DNA from 3 places in the Halobacillus sp. ABA4_118 genome. Region 1 is predicted to be linked to each of the others. Evidence: predicted binding sites of a transcription regulator. Region 1 holds the regulator's gene; each other region holds the start of a gene.
What was found. The regulator LexA, encoded in region 1, represses DNA repair genes until DNA is damaged. The targets are predictions, from matches to a motif close to CGAACATATGTTCG.
Positions count from the first base shown of each region.

Region 2: the regulator LexA is predicted to act here: its motif matches at 1,749-1,762, upstream of uvrB (excinuclease ABC subunit UvrB).
Region 3: the regulator LexA is predicted to act here: its motif matches at 1,812-1,825, upstream of ACXAGL_RS13065 (YhjD family protein).

Region 1 is NZ_JBSWWS010000001.1:3,423,477-3,427,691, reverse strand. Features, by position in the region: gene tkt (transketolase) at 1-445, opposite strand, end outside; gene ACXAGL_RS17525 (DUF896 domain-containing protein) at 617-850, opposite strand; gene ACXAGL_RS17520 (YneB family resolvase-like protein) at 953-1,603, opposite strand; gene lexA (transcriptional repressor LexA) at 1,910-2,533, shown strand; gene ACXAGL_RS17510 (hypothetical protein) at 2,599-2,829, opposite strand; gene ACXAGL_RS17505 (N-acetylmuramoyl-L-alanine amidase) at 2,917-4,017, opposite strand.
Region 2 is NZ_JBSWWS010000001.1:542,612-546,826, reverse strand. Features, by position in the region: gene ACXAGL_RS02880 (peptide chain release factor 3) at 67-1,656, shown strand; gene uvrB (excinuclease ABC subunit UvrB) at 1,832-3,811, shown strand; gene uvrA (excinuclease ABC subunit UvrA) at 3,818-4,215, shown strand, end outside.
Region 3 is NZ_JBSWWS010000001.1:2,603,156-2,607,370, reverse strand. Features, by position in the region: gene addB (helicase-exonuclease AddAB subunit AddB) at 1-18, opposite strand, end outside; gene lepB (signal peptidase I) at 391-930, opposite strand; gene ACXAGL_RS13070 (TVP38/TMEM64 family protein) at 985-1,632, opposite strand; gene ACXAGL_RS13065 (YhjD family protein) at 1,844-2,260, shown strand; gene ACXAGL_RS13060 (competence protein ComK) at 2,181-2,708, opposite strand; gene ACXAGL_RS13055 (DUF3939 domain-containing protein) at 2,997-3,461, shown strand; gene ACXAGL_RS13050 (hypothetical protein) at 3,769-4,215, opposite strand, start outside.

The sequences.
Region 1 (4,215 bases):
GGTCCACGACGTTGTAGCCTTCGCGGTTGTATTTTCCGGCAAGGTGGGCTTCAGCCATCGCCATTCCGGTTGCCATTGCGAGTCCCTGTCCCAGAGGACCGGTTGTTGCTTCCACACCGTCTGTATGTCCATATTCCGGGTGTCCGGGAGTTTTAGAATCCCACTGACGGAATGATTTTAAATCATCCATTGTCACGTTATAGCCGGAAAGGTGCAGAAGGCTGTATAGAAGCATGGATCCATGTCCTGCGGAGAGGACGAAACGGTCGCGGTCGAACCAGTTTGAATTTTTAGGATTATGATCCATAAATTCCGTCCAGAGTTTATAAGCCATTGGAGCAGCCCCCATAGGCATACCCGGGTGACCGGAACTTGCTTTTTCTACTGCGTCGATCGTTAGTGTTCGAATGGTATCAATTGAAGTTTGTTCAAGACTTTTTGCCATTTCCAATAATCCCCTTTCTGTACAGGTATATGTACCATGTATTATCCTATAATGAAACAAGGCGTTGTGCAAACTTTTGTCCTCCGCCCTTCCTTAATTTCCCCGTGTTTCTGTAGAATTAAACGAAAAAAATCCGCACCTTTTAAAGAAGATGCGGATCGGTCCAGTCGTTTAGTTTTTCTTTTCGTTTTCCTGCATTTGACGCAGTTTGGCAGGGGTCACATCATTCCCGGCAGGATCGATAACCGTGACACCTTTCAACTGGTTTTTGAATGATTTACGGGCACTCTGTAAATATTCCTGACGCAGGTTCTTCTGTTCGCTTTTCTCTTCTTCCGATAATTCCTGCTGCTTTGATTTATTGGCTAATTCGTTTATACGGTCCAATTTTTCTTGAGATAACATAGATCCTTCTCCTTTTTTTTATAGTCTGGATCAGCTTTAGAACATGAAAAAGACAAGCAGCCCTAAGACTCTTGTCTCCCTTATGTTCCTATAGTAACCTGCCTATTCTTCTTTTTCAAGTGATATGTACTCTTGATAGCGGCGGTGAACCGTTGCCTTGGATACATCATACCCAAGCCCTCTTAGTGTTGCCGCAATGTCCTTGAACGTCAAATCACTCCCTCTGAGCCTGACAACCTCTTCGATCGGAAATTCCTTCCTCTCTCTCCCCGCTGCCAGATGCTGATTGGACAGGTTCGAAGATGGATCATAGCCTTCGGCGACCGCTTTCTGCATCCCCCGCCTGATTTTCATATTATGAATTTTTCTCTGGTACTCCTCAACGATGCCCACAATCTGAAGAACCATGGAGTCTGACTCGGAAAGATGCAGTTCCCCGTTATGGGTTAAGGAATAAACCTTAACATTCAACCGGTTCAATTGATGGAACAAAGCGATTTTTGTATTTCCCCTGCCAAGCCTCGTCTCATCCTGAACCAACAGAGCCTCTGCTTCGTGATTGGAAAAAGCATCAAGCATCTGGAAAACACCTTCCCGTTCAATCTCATACCCGCTCGCCTGCTCCTCTATACAGGCAGCCACTTCCATTCCATGATGTTCGGCCATGGCATGCAGTTCTGCCTTCTGTCTTTTCAAGGAGCTGACCTGGGCCTCTTTTTCCGTGCTTACGCGACAATATAGGATTACTCTCATGATGTATGTCCCCGCTTCTACTGGTTTTCAAGATTTATCCGCTTGTAACCATAGAATAATAGAGAATAGCAAAACTAACAATAAACAAAACGATATAAGTGTAGTCCAGTTTTGATAGTTTATTAAACATAATTAACCCTCCATTTAAGAACGAACGTTCCTAAGAACCTCTGTTCGCGTTTTCTAATACCTATTATAGACGAATGTATGTTCTTGTCAACGACTTTTTTCGAACGCTTGTTTGTATTTTTGAGGATGGCATGGTACAATGTGGTTACTATAATCCTATGTACGAGGTGCTAATCTATGAGCAAACTTTCAAAGCGGCAGCAGGAAATACTAGATTTCATAAAAGAACAGGTTCTACTAAAAGGATATCCCCCATCTGTAAGGGAGATCGGTCAGTCTGTAGGGCTGGCCTCCAGTTCCACCGTCCACGGTCATTTATCCCGTCTTGAGAAAAAGGGATATATCCGCAGGGATCCTACGAAACCAAGGGCCATCGAAGTGATTGAGCTGGAAGAAGACCACAGTATCCCCCGCGGGGAAGCCACTTATGCCCCTGTCATCGGTAAAGTTACGGCTGGTTCACCGATTACGGCGGTAGAGAACATTGAAGAATATGTTCCCCTCCCGGATACGCTTGCAGGATCGGAAGACAATACGTTCGTCCTTATCGTTCAAGGAGAAAGTATGATTGAGGCGGGCATTCTTGACGGGGACATGGTCATTGTCAGACAGCAGCAGACTGCCCAGAACGGGGATATAGTTGTGGCTATGACGGAAGAGGAAGAGGCTACTGTCAAACGATTCTTTAAAGAGAAGAATCACATCCGTCTTCAGCCTGAAAATGCCACGATGGAACCGATCATTTTAAATGATGTATCCATTCTCGGAAGAGTCGTCGGCTTATACCGTACCGTTCATTAATACACGTACAAAAAACGGCGGGAGCAATCCCGCCGTTTTTTGTATTGAACATGAGAATATGAACGTTAAGAAGCCCCCGTACGATTTCTTTTATTCCGTCTCCGGAAATCAGCAGAATAAATATTCTTCTTCAAAAATGTGCGGACGCTCTTCTTCTGCAGACAATAAGCAAGGATGGCATCAGGATGGTTTTTAATCACTCTTACAGAACGCTGAGACCAATGTTTCCCCTTAGATAAATAGATCATATCGATGATCTTCTTATTTTCTACAGACTGTTTGAAAATCGTTTCCATATTGCACACCCCTTAACCGAACATTTGTTCTACATTTATTATATGCAGGAACAAGGGAAATGTACACTGGAATGTTTTGCAGCTCTTTTATTTACTTAAATAATTTTTAATGTTTTGGGAGGTTTCCAATCTGGTTTTTCCCGTCAAGTCAATAAAATTACTCCCCTTAAGCCCATCTGTGCCTCCTCCAGCCACAATAATTTGTTCAGCCACCTGACGTTTTTCTGCTACGGCTCTAAGTGCAATTAATGCATTTTTACGGATTGCCAGCGCTTCAACGGCAGGAAAATCCGCAAAAGAATTTATGACAACTGCCAATTTTTCCATTTCCTCTTCTCCTTTATCCAGGTCTTCCAAGGCTTTCTGCACAGCCGCTTTCGTTTTCGGTCCATAAAAGCCGTCCACTTCAAGCTTCTGGTCTTTTTGAAAAGCCTTGACTGCCGCTTCTGTGGCAGGACCGAAGCTGCCGTCAGCTCCATAACCATTCATGGTATAACCCAGTTTTAATAAGTTCTCCTGCATTTCCTTGACTTCCGCGCCGGTATCCCCAAGCGAAAGATAGTCGATTCCGCCATTGAACGGAACTCCAAAGTATTCTAAAATGCCCCGGGCGTGCTCCTCTGCAACTTCTTTTTGAAAGCGTTCGTCAATCATCAATAATGCTTCCCGCTTGTTATCCATATAGCCGTTCTCTGTTAACACTGCCGGCATATCCGTTTCACGTAGAACGTGGAAGTTCGCTTCTTTAATCCCTCTGAAGTTTTGATCGGTGCCCTGGCGTAAGTATTTCGCAAGTGATGAAGCAAGACGCCCGGCGGACCGGTTCAAATATCCGGGATAGACGTAAAGTTCGATTCCGTTTGGATCTGCCCCGCCAAAGGACCCATCAAAAGCATTGTAGTGAACGGATACATAAATATCCGCATTGTTCTCATTGGCCGCTCTCGTCCTGTAGGATAATGGTGTGTCTTCATCTGTCGGTGCTACGAGAAGCACGCGGAATCCATGATCCAGCAGAATGTTCGATAAATACTGTACAACTTTACGATTGTATTCGTTCTCCTTGATTTGTCTGCCTAATTCCTGAATGTATGGCGTTCTTTTTCCCGGAGTTTCCATTCCATGTCCATCATCCAAAGCTACTGTACGTCCATTCCATTTCCCTGTTGGATTGATTAATCTTGCCATATACATCCCTCTCTCCACTCTTCCTTCCTGGAAAAGGGGGTTTACTAGGACATTCTTCTATCATCCTACTCCAAATGTATGCTTGGATAAGAACGTTGGTGTCGGCCTTTCCTATAAAATGATGAACCATGTTAGATTTTCTCCCAGGATTCGGGGTGATTCCAACGGCAGATGCTGAGGAAAATATAAAAAAGCCCC
Region 2 (4,215 bases), 2.9 Mb from region 1:
ATGTAGGACGTATATCCTTTCCACCCCATTCATATAGAAATTTTTAATACGACGGAGGATATCACGATGAATGATATACAAAATGAAATGAAAAAACGCCGCACGTTTGCTATTATCTCCCACCCGGACGCCGGTAAAACGACGATGACGGAGAAAATGCTTTTACTGGGTAACTTGATCCGTTCTGCGGGTACAGTCAAAGGGAAAAAAACCGGAAAATTCGCCACATCCGACTGGATGGAAATTGAGAAACAGCGTGGAATTTCCGTAACTTCCAGTGTGATGAACTTCCCTTATAAAGACTACCAGGTCAATATCCTCGACACACCTGGTCACGAAGACTTCAGTGAGGATACGTACCGGACGCTGACAGCCGTAGACAGTGTGGTCATGGTTATTGACGGAACAAAAGGAATCGAAGCGCAGACCTTGAAGCTGTTTAAAGTGTGTAAGATGCGTGGGATTCCGATCTTCACTTTCATTAACAAAATGGACCGGGAAGGCCGCGAGCCGTTTGAACTGATGGAAGAAATCGAAGAGACGCTGAATATCGAAACCTATCCCATGACATGGCCGGCCGGAATGGGCAAGCGTTTCCTTGGTGTGTTTGACCGCCAAAACGAGCAGTTTGTCCAGTACACAGGGAATGAGGAAGAAGAATATATTCCTTATGCTGAACTTGATCAGCATCCTGAGCTGACCGAAAACGCGACGTATAAGGAAGCGGAAGAAGAAATGATGCTTGTGGATGAAGCCGGGGAAGATTTCGATATGGATAAAGTCATGCGCGGTGAACAGACCCCTGTCTTCTTCGGGAGTGCCCTGGCCCCGTTCGGTGTGGAAACATTCTTCAACAGCTTCATTGATATGGCACCGGAGCCTGCGCCAAGGAAGTCGACAGAAGGCGTCGTTTCACCGGATCATGAAGAGTTCTCCGGATTCATCTTTAAAATCCAGGCCAATATGAACCCGCAGCACCGTGACCGTGTAGCTTTCGTGCGTATCTGCTCAGGCAAGTTCGAGCGTGGGATGAACGTGACACTCTCCCGGACAGGGAAAACCTTTAAACTTGCCCAGTCCCAGCAGTTTGTTGCTTCCTCAAGAGGAACGGTTGAAGAGGGATACGCCGGAGATATCATCGGCATTTATGATCCGAACGTCTACCGGATCGGTGACACGATCGTTACAGGGAAATCCAGGTTCCAGTATGATGAACTGCCGCAGTTCCCGCCTGAAATCTTTAAAAAGGTGACCGCAAAAAACGTCATGAAGTCCAAACAGTTCCGTAAAGGGCTCGAGCAGCTCGTGCAGGAAGGAGCGATCCAGCTGTTCAAACGCTATCGCTTTGAGGATTACATCATCGGAGCGGTCGGTGAACTTCAATACGAAGTGTTCGAATACCGCATGAAAAATGAGTACAATGTGGATATTGAATTGACACAGCTCGGGGAAAGGATCCCACGCTGGTTGAATGAGGATCAGGTGGATGAATCATTGTTCGATGAACGGAACATGCTTGCCGAAGACCGGGAAGGCAATCCGCTTGTCCTGTTCAAAAATGACTTCTCCCTCCGTTGGTTCAAAGATAAGAATCCGCATATTGAACTGACCGATTTATTTGAAGTGAACCAGTACAACCAGACATTCGAAAATTAATCAATGAGCACTCTGCGCTGAGCAGAGTGCTTTTTATATGACTGAACATGGGTATAATGAATGGTTAGAAAGATCTTTCGAGCATCCGGAACCGAATGTTTGTTCGATGGATGTTAGAATGATAAACTGATGTGGTAAACTAATGTGTAACTAGTAAGGAACGGAGGTTTTCGTCGTGGATGAGAAGTTTGAGTTAGTTTCGAAATTTTCCCCACAGGGAGATCAGCCGAAAGCCATTGAAAAAATGGTCGAGGGGATCCAGAACGGGAAAAAGCACCAGACACTTCTGGGCGCAACAGGTACCGGAAAAACGTTTACGATGTCCAATGTCATTGCACAGGTGAACAAACCGACCTTAATTATTGCCCATAACAAAACATTGGCTGGACAGCTGTACAGTGAATTCAAGGAATTCTTTCCCAACAATGCTGTCGAGTACTTTGTCAGCTATTATGATTACTATCAGCCGGAAGCGTATGTTCCCTCTTCCGATACCTTCATAGAAAAAGACGCCAGCATCAATGATGAGATTGATAAGCTTCGACACTCGGCTACCTCATCGTTGTTCGAGCGCAATGATGTCATCATCGTTGCCAGTGTCTCCTGCATTTACGGCCTCGGTTCTCCAGAAGAATACCGGAGCCAGGTGCTTTCCGTCCGTTCCGGTATGGAAAAGGACAGAGATCAGCTTCTCCGCGAGCTTGTAGATATTCAATATGCCCGTAACGACATCGATTTCCAACGTGGAACGTTTCGTGTCCGCGGAGATTCTGTAGAAATCATCCCCGCCTCCAGAGAAGAGCATGCCATTCGTGTGGAGTTTTTCGGAGATGAAATCGACCGGATTCGTGAGGTGGATGTGCTGACGGGTGAAGTGACAGGTGAACGAGAGCATGTCGCCATCTTCCCGGCTTCCCACTTCGTCACACGTGAAGCAAAATTGAAAAAAGCCATTGCCAACATTGAAGCAGAAATGGAAGCGCGTGTAAAAGAACTGCGTGACCAGGAAAAGCTGCTGGAAGCCCAGCGTCTTGAGCAGCGGACGAACTATGATCTGGAAATGATGAGAGAGATGGGATTCTGTTCCGGTATCGAGAACTACTCCCGTCACTTGACGTTCCGCGAAGAAGGCGCGACACCTTATACGCTGCTTGACTTCTTTCCCGACGATTTCTTAATTATGGTTGATGAGTCGCACGTGACCCTTCCCCAGGTAAGAGGGATGTACAACGGGGACCGTGCTCGTAAGCAGGTGCTTGTTGATCACGGGTTCCGACTTCCATCGGCTCTTGATAACCGGCCGCTCATGTTCCCTGAATTTGAGGAGCATATCAACCGGATCGCTTATGTATCGGCAACACCTGGACCTTATGAGATTGAACATACTCCTGAAATGATCGAACAGATCATCCGGCCGACAGGACTGCTTGATCCTGAAATTGAAGTACGCCCGATCCACGGTCAGATTGATGATCTTGTCGGGGAGATTAATAAGCGGAAAGATGAGGGCGAGCGCGTCCTTGTTACGACCCTGACGAAGAAAATGTCCGAGGATCTGACGGCGTACTTGAAAGACCTCGGGATTAAGGTGGCGTATCTTCACTCGGAGATTAAAACACTGGAGCGTATTGAAATCATCCGTGATCTGCGGGTCGGTAAATACGATGTCATTGTAGGAATCAACCTGCTGCGTGAAGGTCTGGACATTCCTGAAGTGTCACTCGTTACCATTTTGGACGCGGATAAGGAAGGCTTCCTGCGTTCCGACCGCTCTCTGATTCAGACGATCGGCCGTGCTGCACGTAACGAAAAAGGCAGAGTCATCATGTACGCGGATAAGATGACGAAATCCATGCAGTATGCTATCGATGAAACCTACCGCCGTCGTGAGAAACAGATGGCCTACAATGAAGAGCACGGCATTACACCACAGACCATTAAGAAAGAGGTCCGTGATGTGATTAAGGCAACCGCCGTCGCTGAAGAAGATATCAGCTATGAGACAGGCAAGAAGCCTTCAGAAATGACGAAGAAGGAACGTCAGGAAATGATCGACAATATGGAAACAGAAATGAAGCAGGCTGCGCGTGACCTCGACTTTGAACGGGCCGCTGAGCTGCGCGACATTCTGCTGGAATTAAAAGCGGAGGGATGATGGAGTATGCCCAGTAAACATATCAGCGTTCGGGGAGCCCGTGCCCACAATTTAAAAAATATAGATATTGATATCCCGAAAAATAAACTCGTCGTCATGACGGGTTTATCCGGGTCCGGAAAATCATCACTGGCTTTTGATACGATTTATGCGGAAGGACAGCGTCGTTATGTAGAGTCCTTAAGTGCTTATGCCCGTCAGTTTCTCGGACAGATGGACAAGCCGGATGTAGACTCGATTGAAGGTCTGTCGCCGGCCATTTCCATCGATCAGAAAACGACAAGCCGAAATCCGCGTTCCACGGTCGGAACGGTAACGGAGATCTACGACTATCTCCGTCTGTTATTTGCCAGGATCGGACGCCCGACATGTCCGAACCACGGCATTGAAATCAGTTCCCAGAC
Region 3 (4,215 bases), 820 kb from region 1:
TAAAAAACGCAGACCCATCTTTTCCGCTCCCTTCTTTCTTCCATACTGCTTCTATTTTATCACTTTTCCCCACCAAATGAAGAATCCCATGACTCTGCAAAAAGGAAGGGCTTTGTATAGAAAGTCTTTGTTTCCTCTGGGAAGATCATCCTGCCGGGCTTTTCCCACGGGAGCGGAAAGGATGATTCCTTTCAGGATCGAAACGGATTCTCCTCCACCTGTGTTTTCCCCCTGTTGAAAAATAAAAAGGGGATCATCTGTTTATACAGATGATCCCCTTTGTTGAGCCCCTCATTGCGCAAAGGCATGTGGAAGGTTCTGCAGGGCCGTATACAGGAATAGGGCAGACAGATGATCTTCCTGCCCAAGTTCGCTGCAGCCGTTTCCCAGCTATTTAAACTGTATTCCAGCCTGACTGAACGGCCAGTAGCGGACATCCACTTTCCCGACAACCGTCTCTTCCGAAACAAAACCAAAGTAGCGGCTGTCCAGACTGTCTCTGCGGTTATCCCCCATGACGAACAACTGCCCCTCCGGTACCGTTGTGGACCCTGTCACTTCCTCCAGCGTAAAATCCTCCGTAAAAGGAAGGCCGTCACTGGGACGAAGATCATCAAGGTAGCTTTCATCCATAAGGACACCGTTCACGTAAAGCTGGTCATTCTTAAACTCTATTTCATCACCAGGAATGCCGATGACCCGTTTGACATAGTCTTCATCTTCATTAGCATGGAACACAATGACCTGCTGCCTGTCTATTTCGCTCCAGTCATACACCGCTTTGTTCACCATCAAAAGATTGCCGTCATACAGGGTGGGCTCCATAGACTCCCCATCGACGACATAACTCGCAAATAAGTAGGAACGGAAAACAAACGCCAGCAGAAGGGCAAGCAGGACAGTCCGTATCCACTTCAGGTATTTTTTCATGGTCTGCTCCTCCATGTGTTGGTCTATCCACATTTTACCCGCAATGGAACGAACTTAATCGTCGCGGCGCACTTTCCGCTCCGCCTTCCTTTGAATCCGCCCCTCCAGATATTTTCCGAGAATCCAGAATAGAAGAATACAAATACCGACGACAATCGATTTCACCGGATTCTGGGCGAATGAAGCAATGCTTGAGCCGACATAGGAGATGGTGAAGATCATCACCGATTTTCCTAATAGAACAGCAAGAATAAACTGCTGCCGGCTGACTTTGGACAAACCGGAAACGACATTGATGACGGCGGAAGGCGAAAAGGGAAAGCACATCAGCAGAAACAAAGGCCCGAAACCGTGTTCCTCCACCCATACGACGACCCGTTTCACCTGCTTCTGTTCTGTAATGGCACGGAACGGCTTTTTATCCCCGAGCCTGCGGATGATAAGAAAAACACTGACCGCACCGATCACCGAGCCGATCCAGGAATATAAAAATCCGCGGAACAGCCCGTACACCACCGAATTGGCCAGCACAAAGGCCACTAAGGGGAGAACAGGAAGAAAAGCTTCCAGCAGGGGAAGAAGAATGCCGGGAAGCGGACCGAGGCGATCCAGCTCCTCCAGCTGGCGGATGATATAATCAAACAGCTGATCGTTCTCAGCTAAATGCCGCCATTGATTGATTTTTTCAAATACAGCATCCATGATGAAGCTCCTTATGTACACCTATGAAGAGGGGTTTTCTTTTTATTTTATAGGATAGGTATCCCCTCTGCCCAGTCTGTTTAATCAAGATTTCCGTTTCTTTCTCCCGCTGCCACTTTTAACCTCTTCAAAAAAACAGGTTGCATAAAAAGGATGTCTGCGTGGTATAATACAGAACAGGAACGTTTGTTCGTATTCGGAGGGGAATGACATGAGGTACTTAAAACAGAAAGAATTGGATCTCGCTTCCCGCTACTTGTTTTTATCTATGGCGGTTACAGTCATCAGGCAGGATCGGAAACACGTGGAACAGGGGAAATTCAAAATAAAGGAGCCGTACATGGAGCTGCTCGGTAAAATGGAGCTGGAAGCGCGCCAGGAAAGAAAAGAGCTGAGAAAACAGATGGATGCCATGAAGATCCAGGTTGTGGAGTCCGGACGCAATGATTCCTTCACGTCTTTTCTATTCCTTGCCCACGGCTATGAGGAAAAGCGGAACTACTTCAACCCGGCCATCCGCAAAAAGGTGGAAAACATTCTATTTGAGCTTATGAAAAGGTCTCAGCAATCCGGTCCGCCCGTCGCTCAGAGGCAGCCGGCCCATCACGAAAACGGTCTTCGAGAATAACGCGCAGATGAGCCGTGCGCTGTACCTGGTTGGCAAACATCCCGTCAGAAACAGGAAAATTGACGGATGTGCCCTGTCCGAAATGGACCGTCGTCGTTTTATCACGCTCACCGTTAAAGGTCCGGATATATTTGTGGGCGACCCAGGAGCATTCTTTTCGTTTCGGGGAAATAATAGGGAAGAAATAAATACCCATCGCTTCGGAGATGACAATCGGAGGTTTATGTGTGTAGCTTGTCAGTTGTTTCGTCCCGGCCATGCGCCCGTCCAGACTGCTGGCGAAATAACGGCAGGAATCATCCACGATCGTACTGGGAGCCGCGTGCACATAAAAGCGCTCTTCCCGCTCCACAACTTCGGTAAAGACTTGTCCATTATCCTGCTGGACAGCAACCAGCGCCATCGTCTTCGGATTGATTTCGTATTCTGTTTTCTGCACATGCGTCATCCACAAACACCCTTTCTCATTTAGACAGCGGTAACTCTCCCTGCAGGTCGATCTTACCGCTTTTCTTCTTCAATCTACCAAAAACTAAGAAAAAAGTCTAAACATTCTCAAAAAAATATCCATATCTGCTATACTACAGTTAACAGCCGCTGCCTTCGGGGTAAGCGTCTTTCTTTTCTTCCCCCTTCTGTCCGAAATCCGGATTGAGCAGTGTAAACACCTCAAGTTCAGGCTGACCTTTCATCACAGGCACCTCATTCCCTCCATTCCAAAGAAAGGAGACTATTCATGTGGAAACGTAAAAAGAAACCTTCACAAGCCGGCAGAAAACAAACATTGGAAGTCCGTGACTTATCGATCCATGATGTCCGCAAGGCCGTTCACGCCTTCGCTGATCACAAACCAGGAGATGTTCCCTTGAGCGTCCTCATCAATCAGGACCTGACACTGGACTATGACCTGCTGGCGCCATATCTCGAGGGACTTCCGGAGAAGAACTACTATATGTCCAGAGAAACTTATGAACTGTTCGAAGAAGACGCCCTTGACTTAGCTCAGGATCTGGACCTCGTTCAATATGCCGTGGATCAATACATGAAACAGACTCAGGAACTTCCTGTCATTGATCATGACCCTTTTAAACGGATAAATTATTATAAGCTGGAAAAACATGATTTGTTACAGCGCCGCCCGAATCGCGACTTTTATCTCACAGACGAGGAGTTTATGATCACCTATAAAAAGCCGGAATAATAAAAGACAAAAAAATGCCAATGCTTCATAGGAAGCATTGGCCAAAAGAGACGACTGGTTAACTTTTGAGTGAGGGAATAAATTGTTTGAAAAGTTCTTCTGAGAGGGAAGATTCTTTTCATTACACTCATCAGTAACAAGTTACTGACCCATTTACGACAACCAATCGCAAATGGTTTGAGATCAATAAGCATCACCGCTTATCTGTTTTTATTGTAATATATCTTCCGCTCATAATCACCGAAAAAAAGTTGCGGTTTCCCGCAACTCCTTGCGTATTTACTAAGAAATGACATTTGACCTTCCCTCACGAGGACTTGATCAGCTCGTCCTGCTCTTCCTTCCACACCGTCTCTTTCTTCTCATAATCCCGCTGCAGAGACTCGAGATCAACAAGAGAGTCGTGTGTCTGCTTTCGAATCCTGCGTACCTCTTCATGGGACTGCTGGATTTTATTCTGTACAAATAAATCCACAATCAAACCATCCAGAAAGTAATCAGCTATCGTCCATCCTTCAGAGATTCGGAGGTCCACATCGGCGAATTCGCCGATGTCCGCCATTTCATTTGCAAACTTCCGCAAATGCTGTTGGGCCATATGAACAGCTTCTTCTGCCTCATCCATTCTGGAATGCTTCACCGCTGTGGTGAGAAGACCCCCGCCAAGCATATCGGCCATTCCCCAGTTTTCCGCTTTCGTCAAAAACTCCGAAGCCGTCTCCAAAGCCTTGTGCGCTTCCTTTCCTGCCTGCAG